2 regions of the Arthrobacter sp. JZ12 genome follow, and region 2 is predicted to be linked to the other one. Evidence: riboswitches for the same ligand, from Rfam matches in the RefSeq annotation. Region 2 holds a riboswitch; the other holds the start of a gene.
The links. Region 2 has a riboswitch for S-adenosylmethionine ahead of GC088_RS01335 (ABC transporter ATP-binding protein). Riboswitches for the same ligand answer to the same signal wherever they lie in the genome.
Positions count from the first base shown of each region.

Region 1: linked by a shared signal. The riboswitch ahead of metX (homoserine O-acetyltransferase MetX) and the one ahead of GC088_RS01335 (ABC transporter ATP-binding protein) in region 2 are both predicted to bind S-adenosylmethionine.

Region 1 is NZ_CP045246.1:1,151,562-1,158,991, forward strand. It holds gene GC088_RS05325 (CPBP family intramembrane glutamic endopeptidase) at 1-557, shown strand, start outside; gene GC088_RS05330 (VOC family protein) at 554-1,195, opposite strand; SAM riboswitch class IV at 1,517-1,649, shown strand; gene metX (homoserine O-acetyltransferase MetX) at 1,666-2,808, shown strand; gene GC088_RS05340 (SGNH/GDSL hydrolase family protein) at 2,835-3,659, opposite strand; gene GC088_RS05345 (alpha/beta hydrolase) at 3,736-4,425, shown strand; gene GC088_RS05350 (class I SAM-dependent methyltransferase) at 4,422-5,054, shown strand; gene GC088_RS05355 (RNA-binding S4 domain-containing protein) at 5,061-5,282, opposite strand; gene GC088_RS05360 (DMT family transporter) at 5,345-6,310, shown strand; gene GC088_RS05365 (hypothetical protein) at 6,668-7,430, shown strand, end outside.
Region 2 is NZ_CP045246.1:253,378-260,807, forward strand. It holds gene GC088_RS01310 (CoA-binding protein) at 1-212, opposite strand, end outside; gene GC088_RS01315 (O-acetylhomoserine aminocarboxypropyltransferase/cysteine synthase family protein) at 209-1,582, opposite strand; gene acs (acetate--CoA ligase) at 1,622-3,589, opposite strand; gene GC088_RS01325 (ABC transporter permease) at 3,565-4,467, opposite strand; gene GC088_RS01330 (aliphatic sulfonate ABC transporter substrate-binding protein) at 4,467-5,513, opposite strand; gene GC088_RS01335 (ABC transporter ATP-binding protein) at 5,609-6,367, opposite strand; SAM riboswitch class I at 6,452-6,550, opposite strand; gene GC088_RS01340 (DUF1611 domain-containing protein) at 6,767-7,430, shown strand, end outside.

The sequences.
Region 1 (7,430 bases), 900 kb from region 2:
GAATCTTCTTCGCCCTGGTGCCCGTTGTCCTGGTGCTTTTCCTGCTCACCGAACCCGGCAGGTCCGCGTTCCGCAGGATCGGCTTCACCTTCAGCAACCCGAAGATCGACTTTGGGCTGGGCGTGGGCCTGGCGGCTTTCATCGGCGCCGGCACCCTTGGCGTTTATGCTGCAGGCCGGGCGCTGGGGATTACGACGGCGATAGTTCCGACGGCGCTGGACACCTACTGGTGGACGCTCCCGGTACTGGTGCTGTCGGCACTGCGCCACGCGGTCCTCGAAGAAGTGATCGTGGTCGGCTACCTCTTCGAGCGGCTCCGCGAACTTCGCTGGTCAGTCCCCGCGGTGATCGTGACCTCAGCGCTGCTGCGCGGAAGCTATCACCTGTACCAGGGCATCGGGCCCTTCATCGGCAACGTGATCATGGGGCTGATCTTCGGCTACGCGTACACGCGCACCCGCCGGGTGATGCCGCTGGTGATCGCCCACGCCCTGCTGGATATAGCAGGTTTCGTGGGGTTTGCGCTGTTCGGCTCAGCGATCGGAATCGGGAACTAGATCCGCACTTCACCCTGCGGCGTATCGAAGGTCACGGCCATGATGCCAGGGGTTCCGTTGGGTGCGATCCACTCGACGTCGACATCATCCAGCGGGTGATTCACCGGCGTTCCCAGCCACTCCGTGACCCGTTCCGCCGACCCGGCGATGGTCAGTGCACTCAAGCGCACCGACGCCGGCCGCGCCTGGGAAGGGTGCAACGGTTCCGTGCCGTCATCCCAGCGGATCATGTACGGAACCTGTGGATCGGCGATGAGCCCCTTGATTCCGATCTGCTGCCAGGTCAATTCCTGACCGTCCGGGAACTTGCGGTTGCCCGGGACGGCGCTGCGGCCGAGGCGCTCCTCGAACGGGGCCAGGTCGTCTACGGCCACGCACCAGCCCATCCAGCCGCCGCCGGCTTCCGAGCGTGCCCGAACGGCCTGGCCGAACGGTGCCTTGTCCGAGGCAGGGTGGTCGAGAACCTCAACGACCTCAAGGTACTGGCCGTTCAGGAGGGGGAAAATCATGTTCCTGGTACCGAACCGGGGGTGGACTCCACCCTTCACGAATTCAATGCCCAGGGCTTTGGAGATCCGCTCCGCGGTGGCAGTCAGACCGTCGGGTTCACAGGCGTATGACACATGATCCAGGCGCATGGCTCCATCTTGGCACTTTGTGATGGGGGCCTCGACTTAGGGTTGCCTAAGTCACATCTGAATGCTTCATGGTCCCAAGTTAAACCCAAGGTCGGGCGTCCATGATGAAGGAGTCAGGGGGAACCGGTTCCGAGACCGCCGGGGCTACCTGCAGGGAACACCGTTTCGGTGGTCCACCTTGGGTGGGGCCGCTCGTCCCATACACGAAGCCGCCCCACCCAAGCATCCGCGCCTGCTGCCGTCAGCGGATCATTTCACCTCAGGTTCACCGCAAGTCATATGAGTTGCTCTTTTGCGCCTGCATCGGGTTCCCTTGTATGAGGTCACGAGTGACAGCACGGCGTCCTGCGAACGCCACCGGCCCCGGCCTGCTGTCCGGCAACCCTCCTTCCGCGGTGGGGTGCCCCGGGTGACGACCTGGCCCTGCGCCACCGTGCAGGAGCAAGCGCGAAACATGTAAGGCGGCAGGCTTGACAGGCACCACAACAACGGAACCGTATCCTGACGCGATCACGGCCGACGGCGTCGTGGTGCAGCGGCTCTCCATCGGTCCGCTCACGCTGGAAACCAGAGGACACCTGCCTGAGGTCGTGCTGGCCTATGAAACCTGGGGGACCCTCAACGCGGATGCTTCCAACGCTGTCCTGATCCAGCACGCGCTGACCGGAAGTTCCCACGTTGCACGGGGATCCTCGGAAGAAGAGGGATGGTGGGACGGTCTGGTGGGACCGGGGCGCACCATCGACACTGACCGCTACTTCGTGGTGTCCATCAACATGCTGGGCGGATGCTACGGATCCACCGGTCCCGCCTCGCTGGATCCGGAAGGCCGGCCGTGGGGCTCCCGCTTCCCGTTCGTCACCATCCGGGACTCCGTACGAGCCGAAGCCCTGCTGGCTGACCTCCTGGGCATCTCCTCCTGGCACTCGGTGATCGGCGGCTCCATGGGTGGCGCGCGCGCCCTTGAATGGGCGGTGACGTACCCGGACCGGGTGAAGCGTTGCGGCGTCATCGCCTGTACTGCAGCCAGCACGGCTGAACAGATAGCGTTCGCGCAGGCCCAGGTGCAGGCCATCCGGCTGGACCCCCAGTTCGCGGACGGGGACTATTACGGCAGTGCCGGTCCGGAAGGCGGATTGGGCCTGGCTCGCAGGATCGCCCTGATCACCTACCGCTCCGAGACGGAATTCAATGAGCGCTTCGGCCGTGCCGCTCAGGGGATCGAGGAGCCTTTCGGTGCGGTGAACCCGGCGTTGCGGGGGCGCTACCAGGTTGAGAGCTACCTCGACCATCAGGCGGACAAGCTGATCCGCCGGTTTGATGCCAACAGCTACATAGTGCTCACCGAGGCACTGATGAGTCACGACGTAGCACGCGACCGCGGCAGCCTCCGGGACGCCCTCGGCGCCGCCACCGCGCAGTTCTTCATTGCCGCCGTCGACTCCGACCGTTTGTACTGGCCGGCGCAATCCCATGAGCTCGCCGCCGCGCTGCCCGGCGAGGTCCCGGTGCACACCATCACCTCACCGAGCGGACACGACGCCTTCCTCACCGAGATAGCGCAGCTTGAACCCGCGCTGCAGGCGGCGTTCTATAACGATGGCGCCGGTTGACCGGCGTTTCCGCACCACGGCCGAGCTCAGCCCGCTGAGCCGGGCGGCATGCCATGACCGAACATGGGTTCGGGGAGCGGGCGCTTGGCGGTGATGCCTTCGCCGGAAGATCGGTGACGCAGCCTGCGCAGCACCCACGGAACAAAGTACTCCCGGGCCCAGACCAGATCCTCGGTGCGGGCTTCCCGCCAGGTCTTTGCGGGAAGGGGCTTGGGTTCGAGGGGCTTCAGCTGATGGTTCACCGCGAGCGTGTCGAGCACCATGATCGCGATGGTGTGATGCCCCAGCGGCGAGAAATGCAGCCGGTCCGGCGCCCACATCTGCGGGTTCACCAGTTGCCGCAGCGCCCACATGTCAGCAATGACGGCATCGTGCCGGGCGGCGATGGTGCGCAGGTTTTCGTTGTAGATTGCCGTCTTCGCCCGGATGCCGCCCAGTACCGTGTCGTGGACATCCGGCCCGGTGAAAAGGACCACGGTCGGCCCATGCGCGCTGAGGACCTGCACGGCGCCGTCGAGCCGTGCCGCCAGCCTGTCGGGGTCGGCACCAGGGTGGAGGAGGTCGTTGCCGCCTGCAGACAGGGTCACCAGATCAGGTTTGAGCGCAATGGCGGCACCCACCTGCTCATCGATTATCTGTTGAAGGAAGCGGCCGCGCACGGCGAGGTTCGCATAGGCGAAGTTCGGGTGGTCCCTGCTCAGTTCCTCGGCTACGCGGTCCGCCCAGCCGCGGTTACCGCCCGGACTCTGCGGATCGGGGTCGCCAATCCCTTCGGTGAATGAGTCGCCCAAGGCAACGTACCGGTTCCAGGGGTGCGGGTGGGCGTTGAGCTCGGCGTGGAGATCCTTCACTCTGACATCCTGCCAAAGGGTGCCCGGCCAGGCGCGCAGGCGCGGCCGGAACCATCAGGCATGCCACTATGGATCAATGACGAATCTGCCTCCCACGGAACGCCCCGGCACGCACACGCCCACCGTTATCTGGTCCAGGCCTGAGGACGAGCGCGAAGGAACGCCACTGCTGGTGCTGTTGCACGGACACATGGCCAACGAGGAAGACCTTATGGGAATCCTTGAGTTCCTGCCGGACGAATTCACCGTCGCCTCCCTTCGTGCGCCCGTTGCCATGGGGCCGGGGTTCACATGGTTTCCGCTGATGCAGGACGCCGAGTATTCAGTGGACAAGGTGACTGCTGCCGTCCAGAACGTCATCGACTGGGTCGACTCCGTCAAGGCCCCGCACTCCAGCGTCAGCCTTCTTGGATTCTCGATGGGGATGGCCGTTGCCACGTCCATGCTGCGGGCGCGCCCACGCGACTATGCCGCCGTCGTCGGGCTTTCAGGTTTTGCCGTTCCGGCTGACGGCAGCGACTTCTTCCGCGACAGCGAGCTGGAGGCCGGCCCGGTGCCGTTCTTCTGGGGACGGGACCAGGAGGATCCGGTGATCCCGGCCGACCGGATCGAGTTCACACACGGCTGGCTGAACCGCCACACCAAGCTCACCAAAGTGCTCTACGCCGGGATGTACCACAGCATCAATGCGCAGGAGCTGGGACACGTACGCGAATTCCTCCAGATGGTGGTTCCCGGAGTCACCCGGAAACCGCTGGCACGGTGAGTCGGACGTCTTCGGTGGGTAAGGAAACGCTCTGGGAAGCGGGCAAGCGGCAGAACCCCGGGCAGTCAGCCGCGTACATAGCGCGCTGGGAAAAGCTGCAGCGGGAAGGTGCCGACCTCCACGGGGAAGCACGCTTGGTGGACGCCTTGGCTCCGCGGAACGCCCGCATACTCGATGCCGGTTGCGGCCAGGGCAGGATCGGCGGGGAACTGGCGCGGCGCGGGCACACGGTAGTTGGAGTGGATGCGGATGCCGAACTTGTCGAGGCTGCCCGCGCAGGTCATCCAGGGGCTACCTGGCTGGTGGGGGACCTGTCCGAGGTGGATCGCTCAACCCCACACCTCGAGGAGCCGTTCGACGTCATTGTGTGCGCCGGTAACGTACTGACCTTCCTGGCTCCGGGAACCGCACCGACGGTGCTTGAGCGCTTCCACGGGCTGCTGGCGCAGGACGGTCGCCTGGTCGTCGGCTTCGGCGCAGGGCGCGGCTACAGCTTCGACCGGTTCTTCGATGACGCGGAGCGGGCCAAATTTTCCGTCTCGCTGCGGCTGGCTACCTGGGATTTGCTGCCGTGGGCGCCGTCGTCGGATTTCCTCGTTGCAGTGTGCAGGCCTCAGGCACTGGCCTAGGCAGAATCAGGCGGGTACCACTGTCACTGTGACGCCGTTGACGGTGACCGAGTCGCCCGGATGGATCTGCCGGCCGCGCCGCTCTTCGATCTCTCCGTTGACCTTGACCAGACCGTTCTCGATCAGTTCCTTCGCTTCCACCCCGTCCTCTGCGAGGTTGGCCAGCTTGACCAGCTGACCGAGGCGGATCATTGAGTCGCGGATGGGCACTTCGCTGCTGTTGCTCATGGCTCCATTCTGCCTGCCCGGAGACCGAAGCCGGCAGTCCGCAGTGCCCTTAGGGTTAACGGGTGCATTCCACCCCTCACCACCTGCCCGCGGCCGTCGGTCTTCCCATAGCGGTTGGCGCCGGTACCGCGATTCCGGTTCAGAGCAGGATCAACGGCGCTCTCGGGCAGCGGCTGGATGACAGCCTGGCCGCGGCCCTGATCAGTTTCGGCACCGGGCTCGTGGTGATGATTGCCGTATCGCTGCTGTTCCCGCGCGGACGCGCAGGTCTCGCGCAGTTGGTCCCCGCCGTGCGCGAGCGGCGCTTTCCGCCTCTTTACCTGGCGGCAGGAGCCATCGGCGCGTTCTTCGTATTCTCCCAGTCGCTCACCATCTCGATCTTGGGAGTTGCCCTATTCACGATCGCCGCGGTGATGGGGCAGACGCTGAGCGGCCTGGCGGTTGATCGCAGCGGTATGGGGCCGGGAGGGCGGAAAGCGATCACTCCAATCAGGGTGATCGGCGTCGTCCTGACCATCGCCGCAGTGGCCTGGGCGGTTTCGCCGCGGCTTGAAGGGACAGGCACGACGGCGGCCCTGATCCTGCCGCTGCTGCTCCCGGTGGCAGCCGGCATCCTGATGAGCTTCCAGCAGGCGATGAACGGCACCGCCGCGGTGCACTACGGCACTCCCATCACTGCCACCCTGGTGAATTTCATCGCGGGCTCGACGGTGCTGCTGGCTGCCTGGCTTGTGAAGATCATTGCCGTCGGGGCCGGCGAGAGCCTGCCGGGGGAGTGGTGGTACTACGTGGGAGGCCCGATGGGCTGCATCTTCATTGGTGTAAGCGCCCTGCTGGTCAGAACCCTCGGGGTATTGCTGACAGGTTTGGGAATGGTTGGGGGCCAGTTGCTGGGATCGCTGGCCCTGGATCTGCTGGTTCCGGCCGCTGGTACGGTAGTCGCGTTCGCGACCGTTGGCGGCCCGGTCCTGGCACTTGGCGCAATCCTGCTCACCACGCTGCCCTGGCGGCGGCCGGCGTCGCCCTGACGCTCGGCGACGCCGGCACCTCAGTTATTGCTGCGGGAACCAAGGACGGGCACGCCTTCACCCGACAGATCTTTGCTCGCAGAAGACATTGCTGGCGCCCTGAGGCCGGGCATGCTGGTGGGCTCGTCGTCAAGCACGGTGAGGTCGTCGTGGGTGACGAGCAGCGCTGGCGGGAGTCAGGCTCACACGGTAGGTGCCGCTTGCCTGGACTGACTCACGGACAACCTCTGCTTGGATCATCCGTCGGGCACTCCCCGTACCGCGCGTACCCGAGGGAGGGCGTCCTTCCTCTGAATTTCGTACTCAGCTCGTGACCGGGGTATTTCCCCTCGGGCCCAACGTTGAGAGGATGGGCCAATGACTCGCTCAAGCAAGCCCTTCCTTGTGAATCCGGCCTCACCCTTCTTTGGTGTCCTGTCCACCGCTGTGATGGGGGCCCTGCCCCTGATCGACCCATCGAAGTTGACCGACGCTGACCGGCAGGCACTCCACCGGGCTACCGCCGTTGTGACCGGCACTTATGTGGCGGTGACGACGGGCGCCAACGGATGGCGCCTCCCGCTGCGCATCGCTGCCGGCCTCGGGGCCGGCGCACTGGCCTGGCGTTTCGCCGACGTAGGGGAGGCATTCGACTCCCGTATCGAGGAAAAGCTTCGGTCTGCCGGCGCACAGTACCCGCGCGCTTGGATGGCTGTCGGAGCCGCCGCAGCCACCTTTGCCGGTTTCCTGATGGACCGCGCAGCAGCACGAACAGCACCCATCGGCGCGTTCCCGCTGGTTGATGCCGAGGAGCAGGTAAGGCCCCTGACACCTGAAATTCGGGATCTGACTATGGGAATCCTGCGCGCGGAGGAGACGGCGGGCGCGGCTGAACTGTTGGCGCAGTTGGACACCGCGGAGGAAGTGCACTGGGGCGAAGGGCGCGTCTCGAGCGTGCACTTCCGTATGCGGGAGGAATTGCCTAAAGCAGTCCCGCACGACCAAATTTTTCCGGTGCGGGCGCGTTTCTCAACGCTGGACGGAATCCCGCTGGAGGTTGTGCTGCACGTGACGGACGGGATGCTCGATTGCCTGGTGATCGAATACGCCGATTCTGAGGAGGCCGACGGCGTGGCGCAAC
Region 2 (7,430 bases):
TTGTAGACCGGCTGGCCGAGGATCTCCTTGGCCGTCGGGTTTACGAAGTACAAGCGGTACGGCGAGGACGACTGCAGGTACGTTGCCACGAAGTACGACGCCCGCGACGGCTTGTCCGAGGCGCCCACAATCGCGATCGACTTTGCATTGCGCAGGATGTTCAGGCGCTCCGGCGCGGACGGGCCTTCCCATGTGCGTTCCGAGGTGCTCATGCGCCTACTCCTACCTGGCTGGTACGCGTTGTATCCGTCGTTGCGTCGTCCTCGGGGGTCTGAGGCAGATCACCGTCCGTCGACCCAGCCACCGCTGCGTCCAGCGCCTGGTCGAGGTCCCAGAGGATGTCGTCGAGGTCCTCGAGTCCCACGGAGATGCGGATAAGGTCCTCAGGGATTCCGGCGGCCTCCAGCTGCTCGGCGGTCAGCTGCTGGTGCGTGGTGGAGCCCGGGTGGATCACGAGGGTGCGCGCGTCACCCACGTTGGCCAGGTGGGACGCGAGCTGCAGCGACTCGATGAACGTCTGGCCGGCCGCGCGTCCGCCCTTAACGCCGAAGCTGAAGACGGAGCCGGGACCCTGCGGCAGGTACTGCTTCGCCCGGTCGTGGTGGATGTGCGAAGGCAGTCCCGCGTAGTTGACGTACTCGACGCGGGGATCCTTCTCAAGCCATTCGGCGACTGCCTGTGCGTTGGCGACGTGCTCGTCTACGCGCTGGGCGAGCGTTTCGACGCCCTGCAGCAGCTGGAACGCGGCCGACGGCGACAGCGACGGCCCGATGTCACGCAGCTGCTCCGTGCGCAGCTTGGTCAGGAATCCGTACTCGCCGAAGTTCGCCCACCACTGAATGTTCCCGTAGGAGGGGACGGGCTCGGTCATGGTGGGGAACTTGCCGTTGCCCCAGTTGAACCGCCCACTTTCGACGACGACCCCGCCCAGGGTGGTGCCGTGCCCGCCGATGAACTTGGTGGCGGAGTGGATCACGATGTCCGCGCCGTGCTCCAGCGGACGCACGAGGTAGGGCGTGCTGAGGGTGGAGTCGATGACCAGGGGGACGCCGGCGTCGTGCGCCACCTTCGCCAGCCCGGCAATATCGGTGATCTCGCCGCTCGGGTTGGCGATGACCTCCGCGTATACGGCCTTGGTGTTCTCCTGGATGGCTGCGGCGTAGTCGGCCGGGTCGGTGCCGGGAACGAAGGTGGTCTCGACGCCGAACCGGCGCAGCGTGACGTCCAGCTGCGTGACGGTGCCGCCGTACAGCTGCGAGGCGGCCACGATGTGGTCGCCGGCTTGGCAAAGCGCGGCGAAGGTGATGAACTCCGCGCTCATGCCCGACGCCGTCGCAACCGCCCCGATGCCGCCTTCAAGGGAGGCGATGCGCTCCTCGAAAGCGGCCACGGTGGGGTTGCCGATGCGGGAGTAGATGTTGCCGTACTTCTGCAGTGCGAAGAGGTTGGCGGCGTCGTTGGTGTCTTTGAACACGAACGACGTGGTCTGGTAGATGGGCACCGCGCGGGAGCCGTGCGTTGCGTCCGGGGTTCCGCCTGCGTGCAGCGCACGGGTGCGGAAACCGAAGGTGCGGTCAGCCATGAAGGAGCCGCCTTTCTTGGTGGGTGTTTCCAGTTCTTCTCAAGTATCGCGCCTGCCGGCCGCGATCACCTCGGCGATGCGCGGCACGCACGCCTCGTTCTGCAGGCTGGTGGTGTCCCCGAGGGGCGTGCCCTCGTACAGCTGGGTCAGCAGCCGCCGCATGATCTTGCCGGAGCGCGTTTTGGGCACGTCCGGAACAACGACGACGGCGGCCGGCTTGGCAATCGGCCCGATCTCGCGGGCCACGTGGGCACGCAACTGCTGTGCCAGTTCCGGGTGGTCCTCACCGCGGACGACGACGAAGGCCGCGATCGCGTGCCCGGTCACCTTGTCTGCCACCGGGCAGACTCCGGCCTCCACCACCTGCGGGTGCGAGACGAGCGCTGACTCGATCTCGATCGTCGAGAGCCGGTGGCCGGAGACGTTGATGACGTCGTCCACGCGGCCCAGGATCCAGGTGTGGCCGTCGTCGTCGTACTTGGCGCCGTCACCGGCAAGGAACCAGCCCTTGTCCGCGAACTTGCGCCAGTAGGAGTCCAGGTACCGCTGAGGATTCCCCCAGACGGTGCGCGCCATGGCGGGACCGTGGCGGTCCACCACGATAAGGCCCTGCTCGCCGGGCGCGACGGTCTCGCCGTCGTCGTTCACGATGCGGGTGCTCACGCCGGGCAGAGCGCGGGAAGCGCAGCCGGGCTTGAAGGACGCGTCCGTGGGACGGGGGCTGAGCACGGTGGCGCCGGTCTCGGACTGCCACCAGGTGTCCACCATGGGGGCGGTGCCGGAGCCGATGTTTTCCCGGAACCAGCGCCAGGCCTCAGGATTGGTCGCTTCTCCCACGGTGCCGAGGACCTTGATGGAGGAGCGGTCGTAGGACTCGGGGACCCCGTCAGGGAACCAGCCCATGAGCGAGCGGATCAGGGTGGGCGCCGTGTAGTAGCTGGTCACGCGGTAGCGTTCGATGATTTCGAAGTGCCGGCCCGGGTGGGGAGTGTTCGGTGTGCCCTCGAAGATCACCTGCGTGGCACCGTTGGAGAGCGGTCCGTAGATTTCGTAGGTGTGGGCGGTGACCCAGGCGAGGTCGGCGGTGCACCAGTGGACGTCGCTCTCGCGGCCGGCCGGATCAGGGTCGCTGAACAGGTACTCGAAGCTCCAGGAGGCCTGGGTCAGGTAGCCGCCGGTGGTGTGCACCAGGCCCTTGGGTTTTCCGGTGGTGCCCGAGGTGTACATGATGAACAGCGGCGTCTCGGCCTCGAACGCCTGCGCCTCGTGGACGGGCGAGGCGGAGCCGACGGCGTCGTGCCACCACACATCGCGACCCTCGGTCCACGCGATGTCGCTGCCCGTCCGGCGAATCACCAGCACGTGCTCGATGGCGTTGTCCCCGGCGACGGCTGCGTCGGCATTCTCCTTGACCGGTACGGCCGTCCCGCGGCGGTATTGTCCGTCCGTAGTCACGAGCAGCTTGGCGCCGGTGTCCTCGACGCGGAAACGCAGTGCTTCGGCTGAGAAGCCGCCGAACACCAGGGAGTGCACCGCGCCGATCCGGGCGCACGCCAGGGTGATGACCACCGTCTCCACCAGCACGGGGAGGTAGATGACCACCGGGTCGCCCTTGCCGATACCCAGGGCGGTCAGCGCGTTCGCGGCGCGGGAGACCTCGTCCTGGAGTTCGCGGTAGGTGACGGTGCGGCGGTCGCCGGGCTCGCCCTCGAAGAACAGCGCCGGCTTGTCACCGAGACCCGCCTCGACGTGACGGTCCACGCAGTTGTAGGCGGCGTTCAGGGTTCCGCCCGCGAACCACTCGATCCGGGGCACGGACAGTTCGCCGTCGGAGCCCGGGCGTGCCGGCTCGAACGTGTGGGCCGTGTGCCACTCGCTGGTCCAATGCAGCCGACGCGCGGCCTCCTCCCAGAAGGCCACGCGTTCAGCTTCAGTTTCCAGCCCTTCAGCTCCTGCATCGGGCGCCGTCAACGTGGAGGTGCTCAGGTCCACCGGCGTACCGCCCATTTCTCCGCCACGCCCAGCAGCGCATCGGTGGTCTTGCCGATCACCGCGAGCAGGATGATCGCCAGGAAGATCCTGTCCGTACGGCCGTTGTTGGTCGAGTCCGTGAGCAGGAAGCCAAGTCCCAGCGACGACGCGATCAGTTCCGCGGCCACCAGGAACAGCCACGCCTGGGCAAGCGCCAGGCGAAGTCCCGAGAAGATCGCGGGAACGACGGCGGGCAGCTGCACCGTGGTCAGCAGCCGGATTCCCTTCAGGCCGAAGGCCCGAGCCGCCTCGATCAGGTTCCGGTCCACGTGCCGCAGCGCCAGGTACAGGGTGGTGAACACGGGGAAGAACGCGCCGATGAGAATCAGCGTCACCTTCGAGTCCTCGCCGATCTTCATCCACAGGATGAGCAGCGGAACCCACGCCAGGGACGGAACAGCCCGCAGTGCGCCGATGGTCGGCGCCAGCAGGACATCGGCCAGGCGGGACAGGCCGAGCAGCGCGCCCAGCGCGAGGCCCAGCGTGGCACCCAGCGCGAAGCCGATGAGCACGCGCTGGGTGGAGATGGCGATGTGGATCCCCAGTTCGCCGCGCTCGATGAGCTCACGCGCGGCATTCACGACGTCGCCGGGCGGCGGCAGCTGCACAGCACTGAACACTCCGACGACGGAGTTCAGCTGCCACGCGACCACGATCAGCGCGGGAACCACCAGCCCGAGCAGCAGCCGCACCGACCGCCGGCCAAGCAGCCCGACGGAGGCCTCCGTGGGCTGGGCGGGTGCGCCGCCGTCGTCGTTCGCTGTTGTCACCGTGTGCCCGGTAGCTTCAAGGCCTTCCTTGCTGATGGCGTAGACGCTCTGGCCGGTGTTTCCGGGGTTCCCCATCTGCGTCATCAGGAGGCCTTGATTGCGTCCGGGTCGGCGTTGGAGATGAACGAGTCATCGAAGAGGGAGTCGAGTGCCTCGTCGATCTTGTCCTGCGAGGAGACATCGCCGGTCTCGACGAAGGACGGGCCGACCTTCTCGAGGACCTTGCGCTGCGCCTCGCCCGGCGCGGGGTCGACGTCGAGGTTGGTGCGCTCGATGATGACGGCGTTGGCCAGTTCCACGTCGATGCCGGCGACCTCGGCGAGGATCTGGGCGGTCTCCTCCGGGTTTTCCTTGGCCCAGGCGCGCGCCTTCTCGTAGGCGTTCACCACGGTCTGGGCGAGCTCGGGGCTCTCCTCCAGGAACTCCTCGTTGGCGTTGAGGAAACCGTAGGTGTTGAAGTCGATGTTGCGGAAGAAGAGCTCGGCGCCCTCCTGCTCGGCGGAAGCCATGATCGGGTCCAGGCCCGCCCAGGCGTCGACCGAACCGTTGTTCAGGGCGGCCCAGCCGTCAGCGTGCTGCAGGTTCTGCACGGTGACCTCGGAGGGGTCGATGCCTGCCGACTCGAGCGACTGCACCAGGAAGAAGTAGGGGTCGGTGCCCTTGGTCGCCGCGATGGACTTGCCACGCAGGTCCTCAAGGCTCTCGATGCCGGTGCCCTCGACGGTGACCATCGCGGACCACTCGGGCTGGGAGTAGATGTCGATCGTCTTGATCGGCGAGCCGTTGGAACGGGCGAGGAGCGCAGCGGAACCTGCGGTGGATCCGACGTCGACGGCGCCGGCGCGGAGGGCCTCGTTGGCCTTGTTGGAGCCCGCGGACTGAACCCAGTTGACGGTGACGCCCTCGTCCTCGAGCTCGGCTTCCAGCCAGCCCTGATCCTTGATGACCAGGCTGAGCGGGTTGTAGGTGGCGAAGTCGATGTTGAGCTCGGTCGCCGTGGTGCCGGATGCCTCGGTGGTGGAGGCTGCGTTCTCGCCTGCGAGGCAGCCGGTGAGGGCAAGGGTGCCGGTGGCGGCAACTGCTGCCGAGAGGACGGCGCGGCGGGTGAAGGACAAGCGTGTGCTGTTCATTTCTTCCTTTAGGTGGTGCGGCAGCCATCGTGCGGACGGGCACGACGGCGGAACGGGGGTGAAATTCTTGGGTGGCTGTGAAAGCCGGAAGCGGCCTAGTGGCCGGGAACACCGAGTTCGGTGAGGAGCGAGCTGCGCATTCGGCCCAGCTCGGCGGAGTTGCGGTCGCGGGGGCGGTCCCCGGGAACCGTGAGCACTTCGGCGATGGAGGCGCCGGGGCGGGTGGGATCGCTGGATTTGGCGAGCACAATGATGCGGTCGGCAAGTTGGAGGGCTTCGTCGACATCGTGTGTCACGAGCAGGACCGTGGTGGGCTGTGCCCGGTGGATGTCCAGCAGGAGGTCCTGCATCTTCAGGCGGGTCAGGGCGTCGAGGGCGCCGAACGGCTCGTCGAGCAGGAGCACCTTGGGGTTGCGGGCGAGCGCCCGGGCCAGCGACGCCCGCTGCGCCATGCCGCCTGAGACTTCGCGCGGCCGGTGCTCGGAGAAGTCGGAGAGTTCCACCAGCCCGAGGAGTTCGCTGACCTTTGCCTTGCCCTCGGCGGCGCCGGTTCCCTTGGGGAGGCCGATTGCCACGTTGGCGCGCAGCGAAAGCCAGGGGAGCAGGCGGGGTTCCTGAAAGGCGACGGCGCAGCGGTCGTCGATGCCGTTGACCGCGGTCCCGTCGATGAGGACGGCACCGCTGGTGGGGGCGTCGAGACCCGCAGCAGCGCGAAGCAACGTGGACTTGCCGCAGCCGCTGGCGCCGACAATCGCCAGTACCTCACCTGCGCGCACGTCGAGGTTGATGTCGCGTAGGACAACGTGTTCGCCGCTGCCCGTGCCGAAGGAACGGGTCAGGGAGGAGAAGGCCAGGGCAGTGCCTGCTTGGTGGCGACGCCGGACTGGATTTTGGCGGCGGCCTGCTGCTGGGCGCTGAGGACAGTACTCATTTAGATCACTCCATCGCTCCTGGCAGTAGCACCCGTTCCCCTGCGATGCAGGTAAGGGTTGCTGCGGCGTCAACGATCCAGGTCTCTCGGCCGCTCGGGATGGTGAGCTTCTACTAAACGACTTTGTGACCGTCCGTTGCAACATGTGTCGTAACAAAGCGACCAGCGCGCTGAAGAAGTGTTAATGCATCGGTGACGGAAATCACGGTCGGTGAACGGCCGGTGAACAGAACTTAAGAGAGTCCTCATCTGCTTCTCACGGGCTTCTCCTTCCTGCTTGGTTGTGTGGAACCCGGGAACAATCAATCGAAAGGAATGTCCCATGGGTCTCATCACTGAAGCAGCAGAACTCAATGTCAGCACGGCAGTTAATGTCAGCACGGTCTCCGAACGGCTTATCGCCCTCGATCCCGCACGCCTGAAGCGGGCCAAGAAGGCCTACACAACGCGGCACTTCGCGGCGGCGGTCGAGGCCGAGCCGAACGGCTACTTCCTGCGCCAGGGGGTGCCGGCGGTCGGTGACCTGGTGCTCGCAGAGGTCGTTGAACTCGGCTCACATACCAAGCTGGAGGGCCCGCACTCCCGGCGCCAGTCGATGTTCGTCGGCGACGAGATCGTGGTGACCTACGGCAACCGGTACGCGCCGGACCAGTTCCTGGCAGAGGTGCCCGGGGACCTGCGTCAGTGCAACCTCGTTGCTGCCGGGGGTGTTGCCGGTGCCGTCCTTGAGCAGCACGCGGCGATGAAACCCGCGACCGTTATCCAGCCGATTGGGCTCGTGTCCACCCGCGACAGGGTACTGAACCTCCGGGACCTCGTGCCGAACGAGGACGCGCCGTCGGGCGGCACCGGGTCGCCGAAGGTGATCGCAGTGCCTGGAACCTCAATGAATTCGGGCAAATCCACCACCGTCGGCTGCCTGGTCAACGGTCTTGCCGGTTCCGGTCTGACGGTCGCCGCAGGCAAGGCCACCGGTACGGGCTCGG